One region of the Oceanobacillus alkalisoli genome, then DNA from elsewhere that is predicted to be linked to it. Evidence: riboswitches for the same ligand, from Rfam matches in the RefSeq annotation. Region 1 holds a riboswitch; each other region holds the start of a gene.
What was found. A riboswitch is a leader RNA that binds a small molecule or an ion and turns the genes downstream of it on or off. The one in region 1 is predicted to bind S-adenosylmethionine.

Region 1 (4,339 bases):
TGTATGCCCCGGCCGACGAGAATCCAAGCATAGGAATCAAACAGGGCAGCCCCAATGCCAGCAAGTAAAGCGCCACAGGCAAAAAGGATAAGGGATGGTAACATAATGATTTTCCGAGAATAACGGTCAGACAGATAACCGACAATCGGAATCATTATTGCTGCGGCAATTGAAAATACAGTAATTATTAAGCTTACTTGGAGTTGCGATAAGCCGAGTGAAGACTTCATTTCCGGTAAAACGGGGATTAGCATGGAATTTCCAAGTGTCATCATGAGCGGAACAGACCCGACGGCTAGTATTGTCATTCCTTTATTCGTTTTTCTCAACGTTTGTGCACTCCTTGCGCGTACTCTATTTGATATTAATTGGTGGAAGGACGAGCCATCCTTTTTCCTTTGCAATATCCAGTATTTTTTGTTCGTATTCCTCTTGTTGACCATGGAAATCACTGAACATAGAACGAATGTCTTCGTTTATAGCGATGCTTATCAGATAACTGCTATTAGACCTTAAAGACATCAGTTCCTTATGAATAAATGTGAAAATTTCCGGATCATTAAATCTTGCTCCAGCAGGAATATCTTCCACCTCTACATTCGGCCTGTCCGGTGGTGCGGGTGGCAAGCGGATACCAGCCTCTTTTAATATTCCCTCAACTTGCTGTTCTTCTTGAATAAGGCAGCTTTCCACCAAGTCTTCACCATATGTTTTTAAATCATGATCTCCTGTATGGTTGATTAGCACTTGCATTGTAACGAGGAGATGCTTTGTATGATATAAATAATTCCATAAATGATACACTTCTCCTGAATGGAACGGTTCATTCGCTTTATTTCGTGCAGTCATTATAATCCTCCTTTCTATCCTGCATAGTTTCTCTCCATTCAGCGAATATTATCCAAGAAAATAAAGAAGGGACACACCCTATATAAAGGGTCATGTCCCAACTTTTGATGCATTTCAATTCGTTATAGGGTTACGATTAATTTTGCGAAATACTTGCTCAAGATCGCTGATGAGATCGTCGACATGTTCAATGCCAACTGAAAAGCGCAGGAGGCGATCGTCTACCCCGCGCTTGAGCCGGTCTTCAAGCGGCATGTCGGCATGTGTTTGTGTTGTTGGATATGTAATGAAGCTTTCCACTCCTCCTAAACTTTCCGCAAACGTAATCAACCGCAAGTTTTGCAGGAAGGGGTTGATTAAATTCGCATCATGTAACCGGAAGGAAAGCATCCCACCAATACCTGGGTATAAAACATTCCGAACAGTATCATTCCTCTCTAGATATTCTACAATTTTTTTTGCGTTTTTCTCATGACGATCCATTCGGATTCCGAGTGTCTTTAGCCCCCTAACAACTAAATAAGAGTCAGCAGGAGAAAGCACTCCACCAGCAGCATTATGGTTCGTTTCAAGTAATTCAGAAACATTTTCATCTTTCGCAACGACTAACCCTGCCAATACATCATTATGTCCACCAATATATTTCGTTGCACTATGAATGACTATATCAGCACCGAGTTCCAATGGCTGCTGCAGATATGGTGTTAAAAATGTATTATCAACAATAAATAGCAGCCCATGCTTTTCAGCGAGTTCGGCATATGTTGGAATATCAATTACCTGCATTAATGGGTTTGTGGGAGTCTCAATGAAAATAGCTTTCGTATCTTTTGTAATCAGCGCTTCAATAGCATCGGTCGGTGTGAAATCAGAATAGCTTGCTTTTATATTGTATCTTTCCTCATATTGCTTTAACAAACGGTACGTCCCACCATAAACATCTGCTGAAAATATTAAGGAATCCCCAGAGTTAAACAAGGAGAGGACTAGTTGAATTGCAGCCATACCAGAGCTGCAGGCAAAACCTGCATGACCATTTTCTAAATCAGCAATGCCATCTTCAAGAATTTGCCTTGTCGGATTTTTCGTCCTGCTATAATCAAATCCCGTTGATTCTCCGAGCCCTTGATGTTCATAAGCAGTCGATAAGTAAATTGGTGTACTTACTGCTCCTGTTCTTTCATCTGAACGATTTCCTAATTGAACTAAACGGCTTTCAATCTTTTGCTTTGTCATTTTATCACCCTATTCTTCATAATAAAAAGAGGCCTTCTCTAAGAAGAAGGCCTCGGAATCTACACAAGTACACTCTTCTCATCTTCAAGACGGCAAGAACCGTCAATTGGAATTAGCACCATGCTCATGTGTTTAAGCTGGTTGCTGAGACTTCAACGGGCCAAATCCCTCCGCCTCTCTTGATAAGAAATAATGCTATACAATTGTTATGGATTGAATACATCTTAGTACAAATCGTTGGTAAATGCAAGAAAAGTAAAAAATAATGACAGAATGCATGCAAAATAGTTTGCAACCCGGTAAATCGCTGATATAGTTATAGGAAAATAAAAAAGCTAAACAAATGGTAAGGATATTTTTTAGTATGTGAATGAATTTCATAATTACCAAAGTCGGCTTTTCCATCACCATATGTAGTTGGGAACGAACCAACTCAACTACATATGGTGATGGTGAAGCATTAAATACGTATTATGAAATTCATTAATGTGTTATGTTATTAGTTTAGTGACTGTATTTACCCTATTTGCATGATTATGGAAGGATTAGGTTAAGGAGCAAGATTTATGAAGGAAAAAATATACTTTTACTATACAAATGATCTGCATAGTAATTTCAATCAATGGCCGCGGACGGCTGGCTATTTAAAAGATATGAAGAGCAGTCGTCAAACCCGAGGAGATGCCCACTTTCTAGTTGATATCGGTGACCATATGGACCGAGTTCATCCTATATCAGAAGCTTCTATGGGGAAGGCGAATGTGGAGCTTTTGAATGAAGTCGGCTATGATGCCGTTACACTCGGGAATAACGAAGGAATAACACTTTCTCATGACGACTTATATCATTTATATGATGAAGCGGACTTTCAAGTAGTTTGTGCGAATTTGAAACATAAAGAAGAGCATCCTCCAGATTGGTTGCATGATACGCAGGTTCTTCGGACTGAATCGGGGGTGCGAATTGGACTGATTGGATTAACTGCCCCGTTTAATGCTTTTTATCAACTGCTTGGTTGGCATTTAACTTCACCATTTGAAGAATTGGAAAAACAACTGGATTCTCTAAAGCAAAAAACAGATATTATTATCCTTCTATCCCATTTAGGACTTAGTGAAGATGAGGCAATAGCGCGGAAGTTTCCGGATATCGATGTTATCATTGGTGGTCATACCCATCATTTGTTACGGACGGGTGAGTACGTGAACAACAGTCTTTTAACTGCAGCCGGAAAGCATTGCATGTACGTTGGCGAAGTGATTTTAACTTATGATCATGATAAAAGAGAGCTTACACATAAAGAGGCTTATACAACAGATGTTTCCAGTTATTCCGAAAATGAGGATACGAGTATATTGCTTGATGAACTCGCTGCAAAAGCGGGTAATGTGTTGGAGGAAGAGGTAGTCTATTTAGAAGAGGGATTTGAAACGGATTGGTTTCATGATGTGCCAATGATGCAAGACTTAACGGAAACGGTCCGCAAATGGACAGACGCTGATGCTTCCTTATTAAATGCAGGGTTATTACTGGATGGATTACCGAAAGGAATGGTAACTTATGGTGATATCCATCGGATTTGCCCGCATCCAATCAATCCGGTCGTCGTACATCTACGGGGAGATGAGTTAATTGAAGTGATCCGCGCTTCCTTGCAGAAAGATTTTATGGAGATTCAATTGAAAGGGTTCGGTTTCAGGGGGAAAGTGATTGGCAGAATGCTTTTCTCTGGCTTATCCATTTCAACAACGATAAGAGCAAACGGGAGAGAGGCGGTGACCGGGGTTATGTTTCAGGATGGCTCAGCCGTGGAGAAAGAGAAAACATATTGCATCGCTACTGCTGATACATTTACTTTCGGGCGATTGCTCCCGGAAATTGCTAAGTCTGAAATGAAACAGTATTTCTTACCTGAGTTTTTGCGGGATTTACTACTTGATACGCTTAAGAATAAGACACCGCAAGCGTGAAATTGATGCCAGTGACAGGGGAGCCTTCTTTTGCATACTTTATTATGTAACTAAAGGAGGCCTCCGGAGATGATCACGGTTAATCCAATTGAAATTGAAGGAATGCAGTTCACAGCAGTAAGTGTCGAACTGCCAAAGACGACATTACTCACGGTTTCAAACGAAGTCGGCTATATTATGTGTGCTGCGCTGGATGTGGATATTTTTAATGAGATTCCGAAGCTGCGAGAAAGAGAAGTGATTGCTGGGAGAGCAATAGGCGTGCGGACGATTGATCAATTACT
Region 2 (4,339 bases), on a different contig from region 1:
CGGAAGACCAAAGGGAAGCGGCTAAATTTTTAAAGACGGACCCGACGGAATCGATTTGGAATGTTATTCGTACCCGGGAAATCGACGGGGAGAAGGTCATCCTTGATAAAGATTATTTCAATGAAACATACGTGCCGATGTTATCTGAGGAGATTTGCGAGACTTCCATCTATAACCATATTGAGAAGGAATTGAATCTGATGATCGGTTTTGCCAAGAAAGAAATTGTCGTTGAAACGCCGACAAAAGAAGACCACGAACTGTTAGACCTAGAAGGTTTCACAAATGTTGTAGTCATCCGAAGTCAGGTCCATTTAGAGGATACGAATCTATTTCAATTCACAGAGTCTAGGCACCGACCAGATAAGTTCCGATTTGTAGATTTTGCAAGAAGGGTAAAGGATTAGGGGGAAGCTTGAAAGAAGCTAGACGTCGTACAATCCTGCCCAATAGCCTGGGAGGTAGGGGGCGGTCTTATTTGAAAAAGCAGCACAACGTTTTTATTCCCCTCGTTGTGCTGCTTTTTAAGTATTACGGGAAAAGGAGTTATGTTAATGAACACAGAAAAAGAGAAAATGCTGGCGGGAGAAATGTATGATCCCGAAGATCCTGAATTAGTGAAAGATCGATTAGAAGCACGCCGCAACGTAAGGATCTATAACGAGACACTGGAAACCGAAATCGAAGAGCGGAAGGAATTATTAAAGGAATTGCTCGGCTCGACAGGCAAAGAAATCTATATGGAGCCCAACATCCGTTTTGATTACGGATATAATACATATGTAGGAGAAAACTTTTACGCAAATTTCGACTGTACGATTTTAGATGTTTGCGAAGTCCGAATTGGGGATAATTGCATGCTGGCCCCCGGCGTACAACTTTATACAGCGACACATCCGATTCAGCCAACGGAGCGAAATTCCGGAATGGAGTACGGAAAGCCGATTACGATCGGCGATAACGTCTGGATCGGTGGACGCTCCATTATCAATCCTGGGGTGACTGTAGGGGACAATGTTGTTATTGCCTCTGGTGCAGTAGTGACGAAGGATGTGCCGGACAATGTCGTTGTAGGAGGAAATCCCGCAAGCATTATCAAGCGAGTTTAAACAGTTGAGGCGCTTGGGGGCTTGTCCTTGCTCGCCCTACACGGCTGTTATTACCCAGTTACTTCCAACACTGAATGAAGTTTCGCATTATAAACGATGAGTCATAAAGGGAGTAAAAAACAAATACATAAGAAAAGGAACAATCGTCCGGATATTGCTTGTAAGAAGTAATCGGTGTTTACCCAGAGCCAAAAGTGAAGTAACCATTTATTTTACGGATATTGACTATATAAAGATATCTGAAGTTTCCTTTCAAAAAATCTTCGAGATTGTTTTATATAACAAGGAAGAGTATTTTTATCAACTGTCTTTTCATAATAAACCGGGTAATATAAAGTATCCTGTAAATTTAGTTTTCATGGGCTTTGCAAGTATATTAATCAAGTTTATAACTCATTAATAATCAAAACCTCTTGACAATTCAAATATCTGTATCTATAATTTATTCTAATTGAATGAAATCTTATCGAGAGAGGTGGAGGGACTGACCCTTTGAAGCCTCAGCAACCAGCAATTTTTTGTATGGTGCTAATTTCAGAAGAATACCTGGGTATTCTAAAGATGAGTTAAGCGTATTGGTATAGGATACATCATTGCCCTTCTCTCATCTTTTGATGGGAGGAGGGCTTTTTATATGGAAGGAGTGGAAAGATTTAACCCTAAAACCAAGTAAAACAATTAGAATAATTATATTTGAGGAGAGATGAATATGTCAGTGGACAAAACAAGTTCAATCAATACGAATCTAAGAAATGTTAAAGCAAGCAGCGAACGAATTGGTGTGTTAAAAAATGTTAATACAGTAAGAAAATTTTCTTTTACAATTGATGAACCGGTTAAATTAGGAGGGACTGATGAAGCGCCTACTCCAATGGAATATATTTTAGGTTCCTTTAACGGCTGTATCTTGATTGTTATCGAAACCATCGCAAAAGAAATTGATTTTGCATTTCATCGATTGAAGTCTGATTCGATTGGGACGATTGATCGTCGCGGAATGAAAGGGATAGATAATGTTAGTCCTCATTTCCAAGAGGTGATTAATACGATTTGGTTTGAAACCGACGAGAGCGAGCATCGAATAGAGGAATTGAAAGAAAAGGTGAAGGATAGATGTCCTGCCTACAATTTATTTAAGGATACAGGAATTCCGATATCATTAAACTGGATTAAGATAAAAGAAGGTGTAACCGAATGACTTCCTATGGTTTATGGTTAATTTTCTTTGCACTTGCTTATACAGCATTTTTATTGATAGCAGGACAAGTTTCCAGGAAAAAAGCTAACGCAACTGGGTATTTTGTTGGTGGGCGTACATTCAATAAGTGGATTGTAGCTTTTTGTATTACCGGGTTATTCTCGGGTTCTGCATTTATTTCTATTGTTGAACTTTCCTATCTTACAGGGATATCGGCAGTTTGGTATGGTGTCGCCGAAACGGTGCAAATATTAATTATTGCTTTTGTCATTATTGGACCATTTCGTGAAAAATTAGTCGTTACGGTATCTGGTTTAATTGGGGAGCGATATGGAAGAGCGGCGCTTGGAATTAGTGGAGCAATTACAGCTTTTGCATTTCCAATGTGGTCTGTCGCAACAGCGATTGCCTTTGCTTCGGCAGTCCACGTCTTTACAGGAATTACCTTATCTTTATCGATTGCATTTACGGCATTCCTTTTGTATCTATATTTGAAAGCTGGGGGGATGTGGTCCATTGCTTTTACGCAAACAATGAATTTCTTTGTTTTCATTATAATGTTCGCAATCGGTATCCTAGCATTCTTCATTAATCCTGGTTTAGATGGTTTGCGCGCTTTTGCGGTAACGAACCCGGAAATGTTTCAGTTGGGTGGAGCTGGAATACAAGTGATTGTGGCATGGTTCGGTACATTTCTCGTCAACGTCATCTTAGCACAGGCGGCTTTTCAAATGGCGTTATCATGTCGTACACCGGAAGAAGGACAAAAAGGATTGAAGATGGCAGCCGTTTTTGGGATTCCTTTTATTTTGCTTGGTGTCCTATTCGGTATTTCCGCAGCAATTGTGATACCGGACACGACCCTCGGGTTAGTAGCATTACCGCAGTATTTGATGCAAGTTCTCCCTGCGCCGCTCGTTGGATTATTTTTCCTTGGAATATGGGCTTGTGCTTTGAGTTGGGGTGCACCATGCCAATTTTCCGGAGCAACGAGCTTAGGGAAAGACGTTGGCCAAGCGATTTATCCGCACGCGACTCCAGAACAATTAGTCAAGTATACGCAGCGATCCTTATTGTTATTAACTGTGTTAATGATTGGATTTGGATTGCTCCGGACGGAACAAGCTGCATGGTGGAATATTTTAGCTTGGACGATGAGGAATTCTGCAACATTTGCACCAGTAGTAGCAGTCTTATTTTGGAGATTAGCAACAAAAGAAGCTGTAATAGGTTCTATGATTCTCGGATTTTTGTCCGGAATCTCATGGTACCATCTAGGCGGCTGGGCACCAAATGAATTTTATTATAATATCCATCCTGTTTGGATTGGAATGTCAGTTAATCTTAGTACATTAACGATTATCACATTATTGCAAAAGGCAAAGACACTTGAAGTGAAATTTACCTCTGTATCGAGGAAAGGGCTTTATGCTTTAATTGCGGGAGCATTCCTTTCAATAGGTCTACTGACGAATTATCAAGCGATTTACGATTATGGCTTACTGGGGATTTTCTTGTTTTCGATTCTTTTATGTTTATTTATCGCGACCATTATATTTATACCGTCGTCAAGAGATGAGTTGGAAGTAGGGAAATTAGCTCGGGCGAAGTAGGTTTAGGATTTGCGTACTTGTTGCTGTTTAAAAGGGGGAAAACAGGTCATTGAATTTTTTCAAGGGCTTGTTTTCTCATTGAATAGATTTCATGACCCCTCGAATCCATTTCTTCGATAATTTAAATGTCATTCTTGTATCGTTTTAGCTGCAACCTTTCGTTCTCCATAATAGGGTACCTGATGTACTGTTCCTTCCAGCTCTTGAAAATACTCTTTTGGTTCTCTTTGCTTATTAAAGAGCGGCGCAATCAAACCATAACGAAATAAAGCAATTTCTTCCCGCGTTTTTTCATCCATTGGATATGCCTCCTTTTTAGTAGAAGGACAACCTAATGAATTTCATAATACATATTTAATGCTGCACCATCACCATATGTAGTTGGTTCGTTCCCAACTACATATGGTGATGAAAAAGCC
Region 3 (4,339 bases), on a different contig from region 1:
TGATTCAAAAGTAGATTTAGAAATTGTTCATTTCGCGGAAGACCCTTCTAGAATCAATGAAGCGGAAGAAGCTGGAGTAAAGTCAGTTCCAGCATTAGTGCTGAATGGACAGACCTATCATATTAATTACGGTGCAAGCATGGAAGATGTTAAAAAAGGCTAAGAAACCAAAACACGCCCGAACCAACCTCCCTGGGTCGACGGTTCGGGCGTTTTTGTACAGCGGGACAGGGGGGCAGAGCGAGGCTGCTGAAAAACATATTTTGGAAATTATTTTTCCCACTTTGATAACCAAAATCGAGTGAAAACAGGTATTTATTCCCCACTTTTATAGGTTATTTTACATGAAATTTGGGAATCGGTTTCCATTCGCTTGAAATTAGTGTACTTTTTCAGCAGCCTCGGGCAGAGCACTTGTCCCACTGTATTTTCGTAATTAGTATAGAAATGTAATTAATAAAACAGCTCGAACACCTTAGTATCCGAACTGCTCTTTTCATGGATGGATGTTAATAGCCTGATCCTCTGCCCCATCTGCTAATGCTTTCGTCACTTCTCCGATAAAAGTTCTGGTTGCTGTACACATGAATTTATCTTTTCGATAGATAATGCCAATTTCCCTTTGTGGGGTTGGATTTAGTATTTTCACAGTTTTTATATCTTGATTATTTAAATTTTCCAAGTACGGCAGTGGTAAAATGGGTGCGCCCATTCCTTTTTCCGTCAGTTGGATAATTGATTCCAACGTTGTCAGCTCAAGTGCCGGATTAATCGTGATCCCGACCATTCGAGCGTAGCCCTCCATTAATTGCCGAAGTTGATAATTTTCCGGCATAAGTATTAATGGGATATTGGTAATTTGATCAAAGTTTATTGCCGGCTTCATCGCAAGTGGATGACCCTTGGGAACAGCAAGTGCCAGTTCCTCTGTATATAATGAAATTTCCTCCAACTCATCATTTCCGTTCGGCAGGAACGTAAGACCAAGATCCAGTTCATTTTCCAGTATGCTTCTTTCAATCTCTTCTGTCCGCAGTCCTTGGACAGACAGTTCGATATTCGGATAAAGACCTTTGAAGCGAACTAGTGCAGGAGGAAGTAGGTAATTCATACAAGTAAGCAAGGATCCGATGGTAAGCCTTCCTCTTTCCAACCCATTCAGTTCTCCAATTGCTGCTTGTGCTTGTTCCAATTCATAGAAAACCTGCTTACTATGTTTATACAAAATCTTTCCCGCTTCCGTTAGAGCTGTCTTTTTCCCTATCCGATCAAAGAGCGGTATGCCTACCTCACTTTCCAATACTTTGATTTGCTGGCTTAATGTCGGCTGAGCAATATTCAACTTCTCAGCAGCTCTCGTAAAATGTAATTCTTCACATACCGTCATGAAATATTCTAGCTGTCTTAATTCCATTAAGTCCCTCCTCCATCTTTCTCATCATCTAAACATCTATTTACCGAACAACCTCAATAACTTTCCATTATCCCCATTAAATCATAACCCGCCCCACCTGTATAGAAATCGGGACAAGTGCTCTGCCCCACTGGAACATGGGGTCAGAGCACTTGTCCCGATTCAGCACTTTAATCATAGGTTTTCATAAACTATTACGGGCTAATTTTATAATAGGGAGTGGCTTCAATGAGTAGAATCAACTTTCAATCATTTACCGGCTACGTCACGAGTATAGAAGACTTTCCAATGTATCCGCCTAATGATAATTTCGGTTGTTACAAGTTTATATCTGTTCAGAATGATGCCGGTGCTGTTGTTAACTTTGTTGCAGGACCAGATACGTTCTTCTTGTACCAAGAAAAAATCCAAGTCGGAGATCAAATCACTGGTTATTACGACGGAGATGCTCCGGCAATTCTAATTTATCCACCCCAATACCGGGCATTAGTTATCGTGAAAGAAAATCCGTATAGCCATGTAAAGGTGAGTTATTTCAATGATCAATTAATTAGCAGTGATGGCACTTTACAGCTAAATATCGGCCGTGATACACAGATTCAATTAACAAACGGGCAAGACTTCAAACAAAGTCCAGCTGGCAGAAATTTAATTGTTGTTTATGGTGCGACGACAAAGAGTATCCCAGCCCAAACAACCCCTTATGAAATAATCATTTTTTGCCGGTGAGCTGGGACAGGGGGTCAGAGCGAGGCTGCTGGAAAACATATTTTGGAAATTATTTTTCCTACTTTGATAACCAAAATCGAGTGAAAACAGGTATCTATTCTCCACTTTCATAGGTTATTTTACATGAAATTTGGGAATCGGTTTCCATTCGCTTGAAATTAGTGTACTTTTTCAGCAGCCTCGGTCAGAGCGCTTGTCCCAGTTGGGACAAATGCTCTGACTCCCTGTCCCAAATTAAGCTTGACTTTCTTTTCATTTCGGTATATTGTATTATTTAAATAATTTCATAATGTTTTTTCTTATCCAGAGAGGTGGAGGGACTGGCCCTATGAGACCTCGGCAACAGGCTTTTTTAGTACTGTGCCAATTCCAGGAGCATGCATTTGCTCAGAAGATAAGAAGAGTCGGAGATACGATACCAAACCCTCTTCTTATTTCAAGAAGAGGGTTTTTATAATTTTAGGAGGAGATGAAGTTGACGACAATTCAAGCAACTACAGAACTACAAAAAGCAATCTCACTGCTGAAAGAAAAAGAATGGGTTGATCTGACCCACACTTTCGGCCCGGATTCACCGCATTTTGCAGCCTTTGATGATGCGGCATTCAAGACACTTTACAATCATGACGATGGTTTCTTTGCTCAACAGTTCTCTTTTGCAGGACAATATGGAACACATATTGATGCTCCCGTTCATTTCGTCAGAGACCAGCGCTACCTTGATGAACTTGAATTAAAAGAGCTTGTCTTACCGCTCGTTGTCATTGATAAATCAACGGAAGCAGCAAATAACAACGATTTCACCTTGACGAAAGAAGATATTATCGGGTTCGAAGCCATCCACGGTGAAATTGAGGCAGGGACATTTGTCGCCTTACGCACCGATTGGAGCAAGCGTTGGCCGGATAAAGATCGGTTTGAAAATAAAGATGAAGACGGTAATCCACACCTTCCCGGCTGGGGAATTGACGCTCTCGAATTCCTATTTGAAGAAAGAAAAATTAAAGCAGTCGGCCACGAAACCTTTGACACGGATTCCGCTGTCGACGCTGCAAAAAACGGCAGGCTCATCGGGGAATATTACGTACTGGAACAAGACACCTATCAGATCGAACTGCTGAGAAATCTAGATCAAGTTCCGACAAAGGGCGCCGTCATCTTCAATATCGTTCCAAAGCCTGAAAAAGCAAGTGGATTCCCTGTACGATCGTTCGCAATACTACCTTAAAATAAAACTAAAATCAGAAAGAGGATGATTTTCATGACAAAAACATTAGTAAAAGCTCCATTCAAGGCAGACCATGTAGGAAGTTTATTACGACCGGACAATTTGCACCAGGCAAGAAAAGATGCAAAAGAAGGCAAGATTACCCCAGCAGAATTACGTGAAATTGAAACAGAGGAAATCAAGCGTATTGTTGATAAGCAAATTGAAGTAGGATTAGAAGCAGTGACCGACGGAGAGTTCCGCCGTACCTGGTGGCACCTCGATTTCCTGGAAGGCTTAAATGGAATTGAAGGTTACGAAACAGAAAAAGGCTACCAATTTGCCGATACAGAAACCGAGCGCTATCACGTACGTAACACTGGGAAAATTTCCTTTAATCCAGATCATCCATTCATCAAAGACTTTATCGAATTTAAAGAAATTGTTGGGGATCGCGCCATTCCAAAGCAGACGATTCCAAGCCCAAACCAGTTATTCGAAGCCGGCATCCGCAACCCGGAAATTTATCCAGATCTTGAGGATTATGCCAACGATATCATCCAAACCTACCGTGACGCTGTAAAAGCCTTTTACGATGCTGGAGTTCGTTACTTGCAGCTTGATGACGTCTATATCGCGGGACTTTCCTCCACTGATTTCCAATTGGTTGACTCCGGCGGCTACACGAAAAAAGCTTTAATTGAGCTTGCCGTTCGTATTGTTAATGAAAGTATTGCGGATCGACCGGATGATTTGTTCATCACAACACATCTCTGCCGCGGGAATTATCAATCGACTTGGGCATTCCAAGGAAGCTATGCTGAAATTGCAAGCACCTTATTCGCTAAAGAAAAAGTAGACGGCTTTTTCTTAGAGTACGATGATGAGCGTTCCGGTTCCTTCGAGCCACTTAAACATGTACCAAAAGACGGCGCACAAGTCGTTATCGGAGCAGTGACTTCGAAATTCGGTGAACTGGAAGATAAAGA
Region 4 (4,339 bases), on a different contig from region 1:
TAGTGACGCTGACAACAGCACTTTCTAATGGGGATATATTTCTGCTTACAATGGAATGAAGCGCCGTAACCATCTGTGAAGATGCAAGGATTGGATCTTTACCATTCTGCGGAATGGCGGCATGACTTCCTTTCCCCTTAACTGTAATCCGAAAGCGATCGACAGAGGCCATCACCGGTCCTGCTTTTAAACCAATTGTTCCAACTGGTAACTCAGGCTTATTATGAAGCCCAATAATTGCCTCCACTCCTTCAAGTTGCCCGTCATCAATCACCTGCTCTGCTCCACCACCTATCTCTTCAGCTGGCTGAAAAATGAATCTAATATTTCCTTTCAGCTTATTTTGATTTTTTTTTAATAGATAAGCTGCTCCGATTAATGCGGCGGTGTGGAAATCATGGCCACAAGCATGCATCACACCTTTAACTTTTGAAGCGTAAGATAAGCCCGTCTGTTCCTCAATCGGCAGTGCATCGATATCTGCCCGAAGCGCAATTGTCGGTCCCGGGCTTTTACCTTGTAATTGTGCGAATACTCCGGTTTTTAAGCTTGTTTTCCTCACATGAATCCCAGTATCCTGTAATTGCTTTTGAATAAATTTCGTTGTTTCAAATTCTTGGAGTGATAACTCAGGGTACTGATGTAAATAACGCCTAATTGAAATTAAATATTCCTGTAAATCAGATTGAATCATACAATTATCCCCCTCTAAACATCTAGTCTATAGCATTTACATAAAATATCTTCTCTCACAAAATCCTTTGACTCATCTCTTCTAAAACCGAACCCCTTATAAAGTTGGATCGCTCCATCCATAAACTCAGTTGTATGCAAATACATATTAGATTGCCCAGAAGTTTTGACTTCATTGATGGCAGTTGCTAATAATGCTTTTCCAACACCATAACCTCTAGCACGAGGAAGAACTGCTAATAATCGAATGATTGGTGCTTGAATTTCAAGTTCCGGCTTTCCATATGCCTTTTCCGATGACTTAAATAGTTGCAAGCTACCTATAATTTCCTGATTCCGTTTGGCTACCAATATTTTATCTACATTTGGACTGTCAACGGATGAGACAATTTTCCTTGAATAATCCTTCCATCCTTGCGGCGAATAATAACGCTCATACTGTTGATAACTTTCGCTTAAAACTTGACGAAGAATCTCAGCTTCGTCTATAAACAACTCACTTACTATAATTGGATTGCTTATTAATTTACCCATCGTTACCCCCAATTAATTTATTTAATATATTGTGGATTCAACCTTCTTCGTTAATTGGAATGGACTTAGTAGTTGGAAGGAACGTAGACGTTCTTCTTTTTTCCGCAGCGGAGTGTGTAGAATAAATTCGTCTATTTTGTACGTTTCATGAAGTCGGTTCAATTCACCATTCACAAATTCTTTCGTACCAGCAATAATATCTGCCGCCTTTTCTTCTACTTCAAATGGGCCTTCTGCCTGACTTTTATATGCCTGCACTTGCTCTTTTGATTGAACGGTTAATGTCCTCCCATCATGCAGATGTAAGATATATAATTTATGGTCTTTTGCTAATTCCTCAGCTTCTTGTTGTGTAGGTGCTGCTAAGACTGCTAAAGCGACAATACATTTTCCCTCATTAAAATTATCCTTATAGGTTCGAACTGTTTCTTGAAGCAATTCCTCATCACTATTTAAGAAGCCTGCAAAAACAAAGTTAACCCCTAAATCCGCTGCAAAAGTTGCACTAACGGTACTTCCTCCAAGCAAATAAATTTCTGGCTTCTTTTCTGGCTTTGGTAAAGCCTGAATACCTGCAAGTGGGTGACTATTTTTGATGGAATCGTCAATTAAATCCCTTAAAAAGGTTAAGCGTTCATTAAAGTCATTTCCATTCTTTAAATTTCCATGTTGTAAAGCTCTTGTAGATAATGGTAATCCTCCAGGTGCTTTTCCAATTCCAAGATCTACTCTTCCAGGAGCAAGGCTTGCTAACAGATTAAAGTTCTCCGCAACTTTATATGGACTATAATGTTGTAACATCACTCCACCTGATCCTATTTGGATTGAACTTGTATGTGCCAACAAATGTGAGATTAATACTTCTGGTGATGAACCAGCTACTTGCTCCATATGATGATGCTCTGCCACCCAGAACCGAGAATAGCCCCATGCTTCTGCCTCTTTCACCAATTGAATCGTGTCTTGTAATGCATCGGTGGCCGTCTTTCCTTCAAATACTGGACTTTGATCAAGAATTCCAAGTTGATAGCTCATTAATTTCCCCCATTTTTTGTTACTTTTTAATTAAAAAAAGACAGCTTTCTATTCTAGTAGATTAGAAGGCTGCCTTTAGTTGTCTAATCGGCATATTTATCACTCATTAACGTTCTGTAATAGCTCCACTGAATGATATCTCACTTCATGAAGTTCGCTGTTTTTTACCTTGTGGCTGGTAACGTTTTTTCTCTGTTGTTTCTATTTGGGTAATCTCATCATCATGAACGGTTATAATTAAGTTTCCATATTTTAATTTTTTTAATTCAGTTACGATGTCTGCGATTTTTTTATCATTAACATTTGCCACATAATCCCCCCTTTCCAGAGTATTTTTTAATTTAAAACTAAAAAACCCCTTCTTTTCAAATAAGAAGAGGTTTTAATTATACTTATCACCCTTCTTATCTACCAAGCACATCGGCTTGCTGGAATTGGCACAGTGCTTCAAAAAGTCTGTTGCCGAGGCATCAAAGGGCCAGTCCCTCCACCTCTCTGGATAAGAAAATATTTATTTAATTGTATTCGAATACGTTATAGATCTTTACATAACAAACGATACTCACTATAAAAAGATTACTTTTATTCTGATATTTCCTATAGTAACACTCAGGATTTACAATGTCAAGCATACTTTAAACATAACCGAAATTCGAACTTTATTAGTTATCCGTTGTAAGTTAATGCTACCTATCCTAAGAAACACTAGCACTTATGACAATATATTATGATATAAGTGGTAATTTATTTTCATTAACATGAACAGAAATCTTACACAAAATTTATTCTAGGTTAATGAATTTCATAATACGTATTTAATGCTTCACCATCACCATATGTAGTTGAGTTGGTTCGTTCCCAACTACATACGGTGATGGGAAAGCCGACTTTGGTAATTATGAAATTCATTCAAGTAAGTAAAACCTGAACTTGCCTATAATAATTTCGCCATATTATATTCAACCACAAATTCATCATCTATGAGTAAAGAGTGTCTTTTTGTCCCTTCCATTTCAAATTCAGCCTTCTTATACAGCGATAATCCGGCTTCATTCTTCGTCGCAACGGTTAACTCTAATCGGTGAATATGATGCTGCTTAGCCCAATGGTCCAACTTTTTAAATAATTTCGTTCCAATTCCTTGCTCTCTTTTGCCTTGCAATATGCCGATTACAATATAAACAGAATGCTTATTTCTTCGGGCTTTTCCACCTATGGCGAAAAGATAACCCACTAAATCTTCATCCATTTCCGCTACAAGTATTGTAGAATTTTCACTGGCTTGCATACTTTCAATCATCTCTAATTGGTTATCTGCTTGAATCCTTCTTTCATCAGCTTCCCAAAGCATGTACTTTGCACTATTTCCAACCTCTTTTATAAGATAAGCTAACTTTTCTGCATCTGGTGATTTAACTCCCCTAATGATCAATCGTTTTCTCCCCTTACTCTATTTTGTTGTAATCAATCTTATTACAAAATACAATTTTAATTTTAAAATATTTCCTAAATCCCCCTTGACTTTTACACGGAATCTATGTAGAGTAAAAATTACCAAAATTAAATATGTAATTCTCTTATCTAGAGAGGTGGAGGGACTGGCCCTTTGATACCTCGGCAACAGACTTTTTGAAGCACTGTGCCAATTCCAGTAGCGTTACGCTTGAAGATAAGAAGAGAAACCGAAATTGTAATTAAACCTCTTCTTACTTAAGAAGGGGTTTTTTAATATTTTATTTTAAAAAATAAGGAGGAGAAGTAATGAAACGTACTTTAGAACAAAGGTTGAAAGATGGAACAGTTATTGTCGGAGAAGGATATTTATTTGAATTGGAGCGGAGGGGCTATTTACAAGCAGGGTCATTTGTGCCTGAAGTTGCACTAGAAAACCCAGAAGCACTTAAACAGACCTATAGAGATTTTATGAATGCCGGGTCCGATGTAATCTTAGCATTTACGTATAATGGTCACCGAGAAAAACTTCGCATTATTGGTAAAGAAGATTTATTAGAGCCACTAAACCGGAGTGCCATTCGTTTGGCGAAAGAAGTAGCCAAAGAACATCCAACTGAGGAGG

Region 2: it holds a riboswitch for S-adenosylmethionine, as region 1 does, so the genes downstream of both, L3V42_RS02830 (OsmC family protein) here and L3V42_RS09800 (methionine biosynthesis PLP-dependent protein) in region 1, are expected to answer to the same signal.
Region 3: it holds a riboswitch for S-adenosylmethionine, as region 1 does, so the genes downstream of both, L3V42_RS08670 (cyclase family protein) here and L3V42_RS09800 (methionine biosynthesis PLP-dependent protein) in region 1, are expected to answer to the same signal.
Region 4: it holds a riboswitch for S-adenosylmethionine, as region 1 does, so the genes downstream of both, L3V42_RS11095 (DUF2292 domain-containing protein) here and L3V42_RS09800 (methionine biosynthesis PLP-dependent protein) in region 1, are expected to answer to the same signal.

What each region holds. Positions count from the first base shown of each region.
Region 1 covers NZ_JAKNRA010000006.1:92,949-97,287, reverse strand. Annotated here, with positions in the region: gene L3V42_RS09810 (MFS transporter) at 1-308, opposite strand, end outside; gene L3V42_RS09805 (DUF3231 family protein) at 355-849, opposite strand; gene L3V42_RS09800 (methionine biosynthesis PLP-dependent protein) at 964-2,085, opposite strand; SAM riboswitch class I at 2,161-2,274, opposite strand; gene L3V42_RS09795 (bifunctional metallophosphatase/5'-nucleotidase) at 2,652-4,055, shown strand; gene L3V42_RS09790 (YunC family protein) at 4,125-4,339, shown strand, end outside.
Region 2 covers NZ_JAKNRA010000001.1:621,700-626,038, reverse strand. Annotated here, with positions in the region: gene treR (trehalose operon repressor) at 1-407, shown strand, start outside; gene L3V42_RS02835 (maltose acetyltransferase domain-containing protein) at 555-1,109, shown strand; SAM riboswitch class I at 1,570-1,677, shown strand; gene L3V42_RS02830 (OsmC family protein) at 1,819-2,307, shown strand; gene L3V42_RS02825 (sodium:solute symporter family protein) at 2,304-3,920, shown strand; partial or broken gene L3V42_RS02820 (IS481 family transposase) at 4,058-4,219, opposite strand.
Region 3 covers NZ_JAKNRA010000005.1:28,274-32,612, forward strand. Annotated here, with positions in the region: gene L3V42_RS08655 (thioredoxin family protein) at 1-163, shown strand, start outside; gene L3V42_RS08660 (LysR family transcriptional regulator) at 497-1,414, opposite strand; gene L3V42_RS08665 (hypothetical protein) at 1,643-2,143, shown strand; SAM riboswitch class I at 2,440-2,544, shown strand; gene L3V42_RS08670 (cyclase family protein) at 2,619-3,371, shown strand; gene L3V42_RS08675 (5-methyltetrahydropteroyltriglutamate--homocysteine S-methyltransferase) at 3,405-4,339, shown strand, end outside.
Region 4 covers NZ_JAKNRA010000008.1:35,767-40,105, forward strand. Annotated here, with positions in the region: gene L3V42_RS11080 (amidohydrolase) at 1-694, opposite strand, end outside; gene L3V42_RS11085 (GNAT family N-acetyltransferase) at 709-1,227, opposite strand; gene L3V42_RS11090 (LLM class flavin-dependent oxidoreductase) at 1,249-2,262, opposite strand; gene L3V42_RS11095 (DUF2292 domain-containing protein) at 2,408-2,572, opposite strand; SAM riboswitch class I at 2,664-2,768, opposite strand; gene L3V42_RS11100 (GNAT family N-acetyltransferase) at 3,197-3,694, opposite strand; SAM riboswitch class I at 3,837-3,938, shown strand; gene L3V42_RS11105 (homocysteine S-methyltransferase family protein) at 4,024-4,339, shown strand, end outside.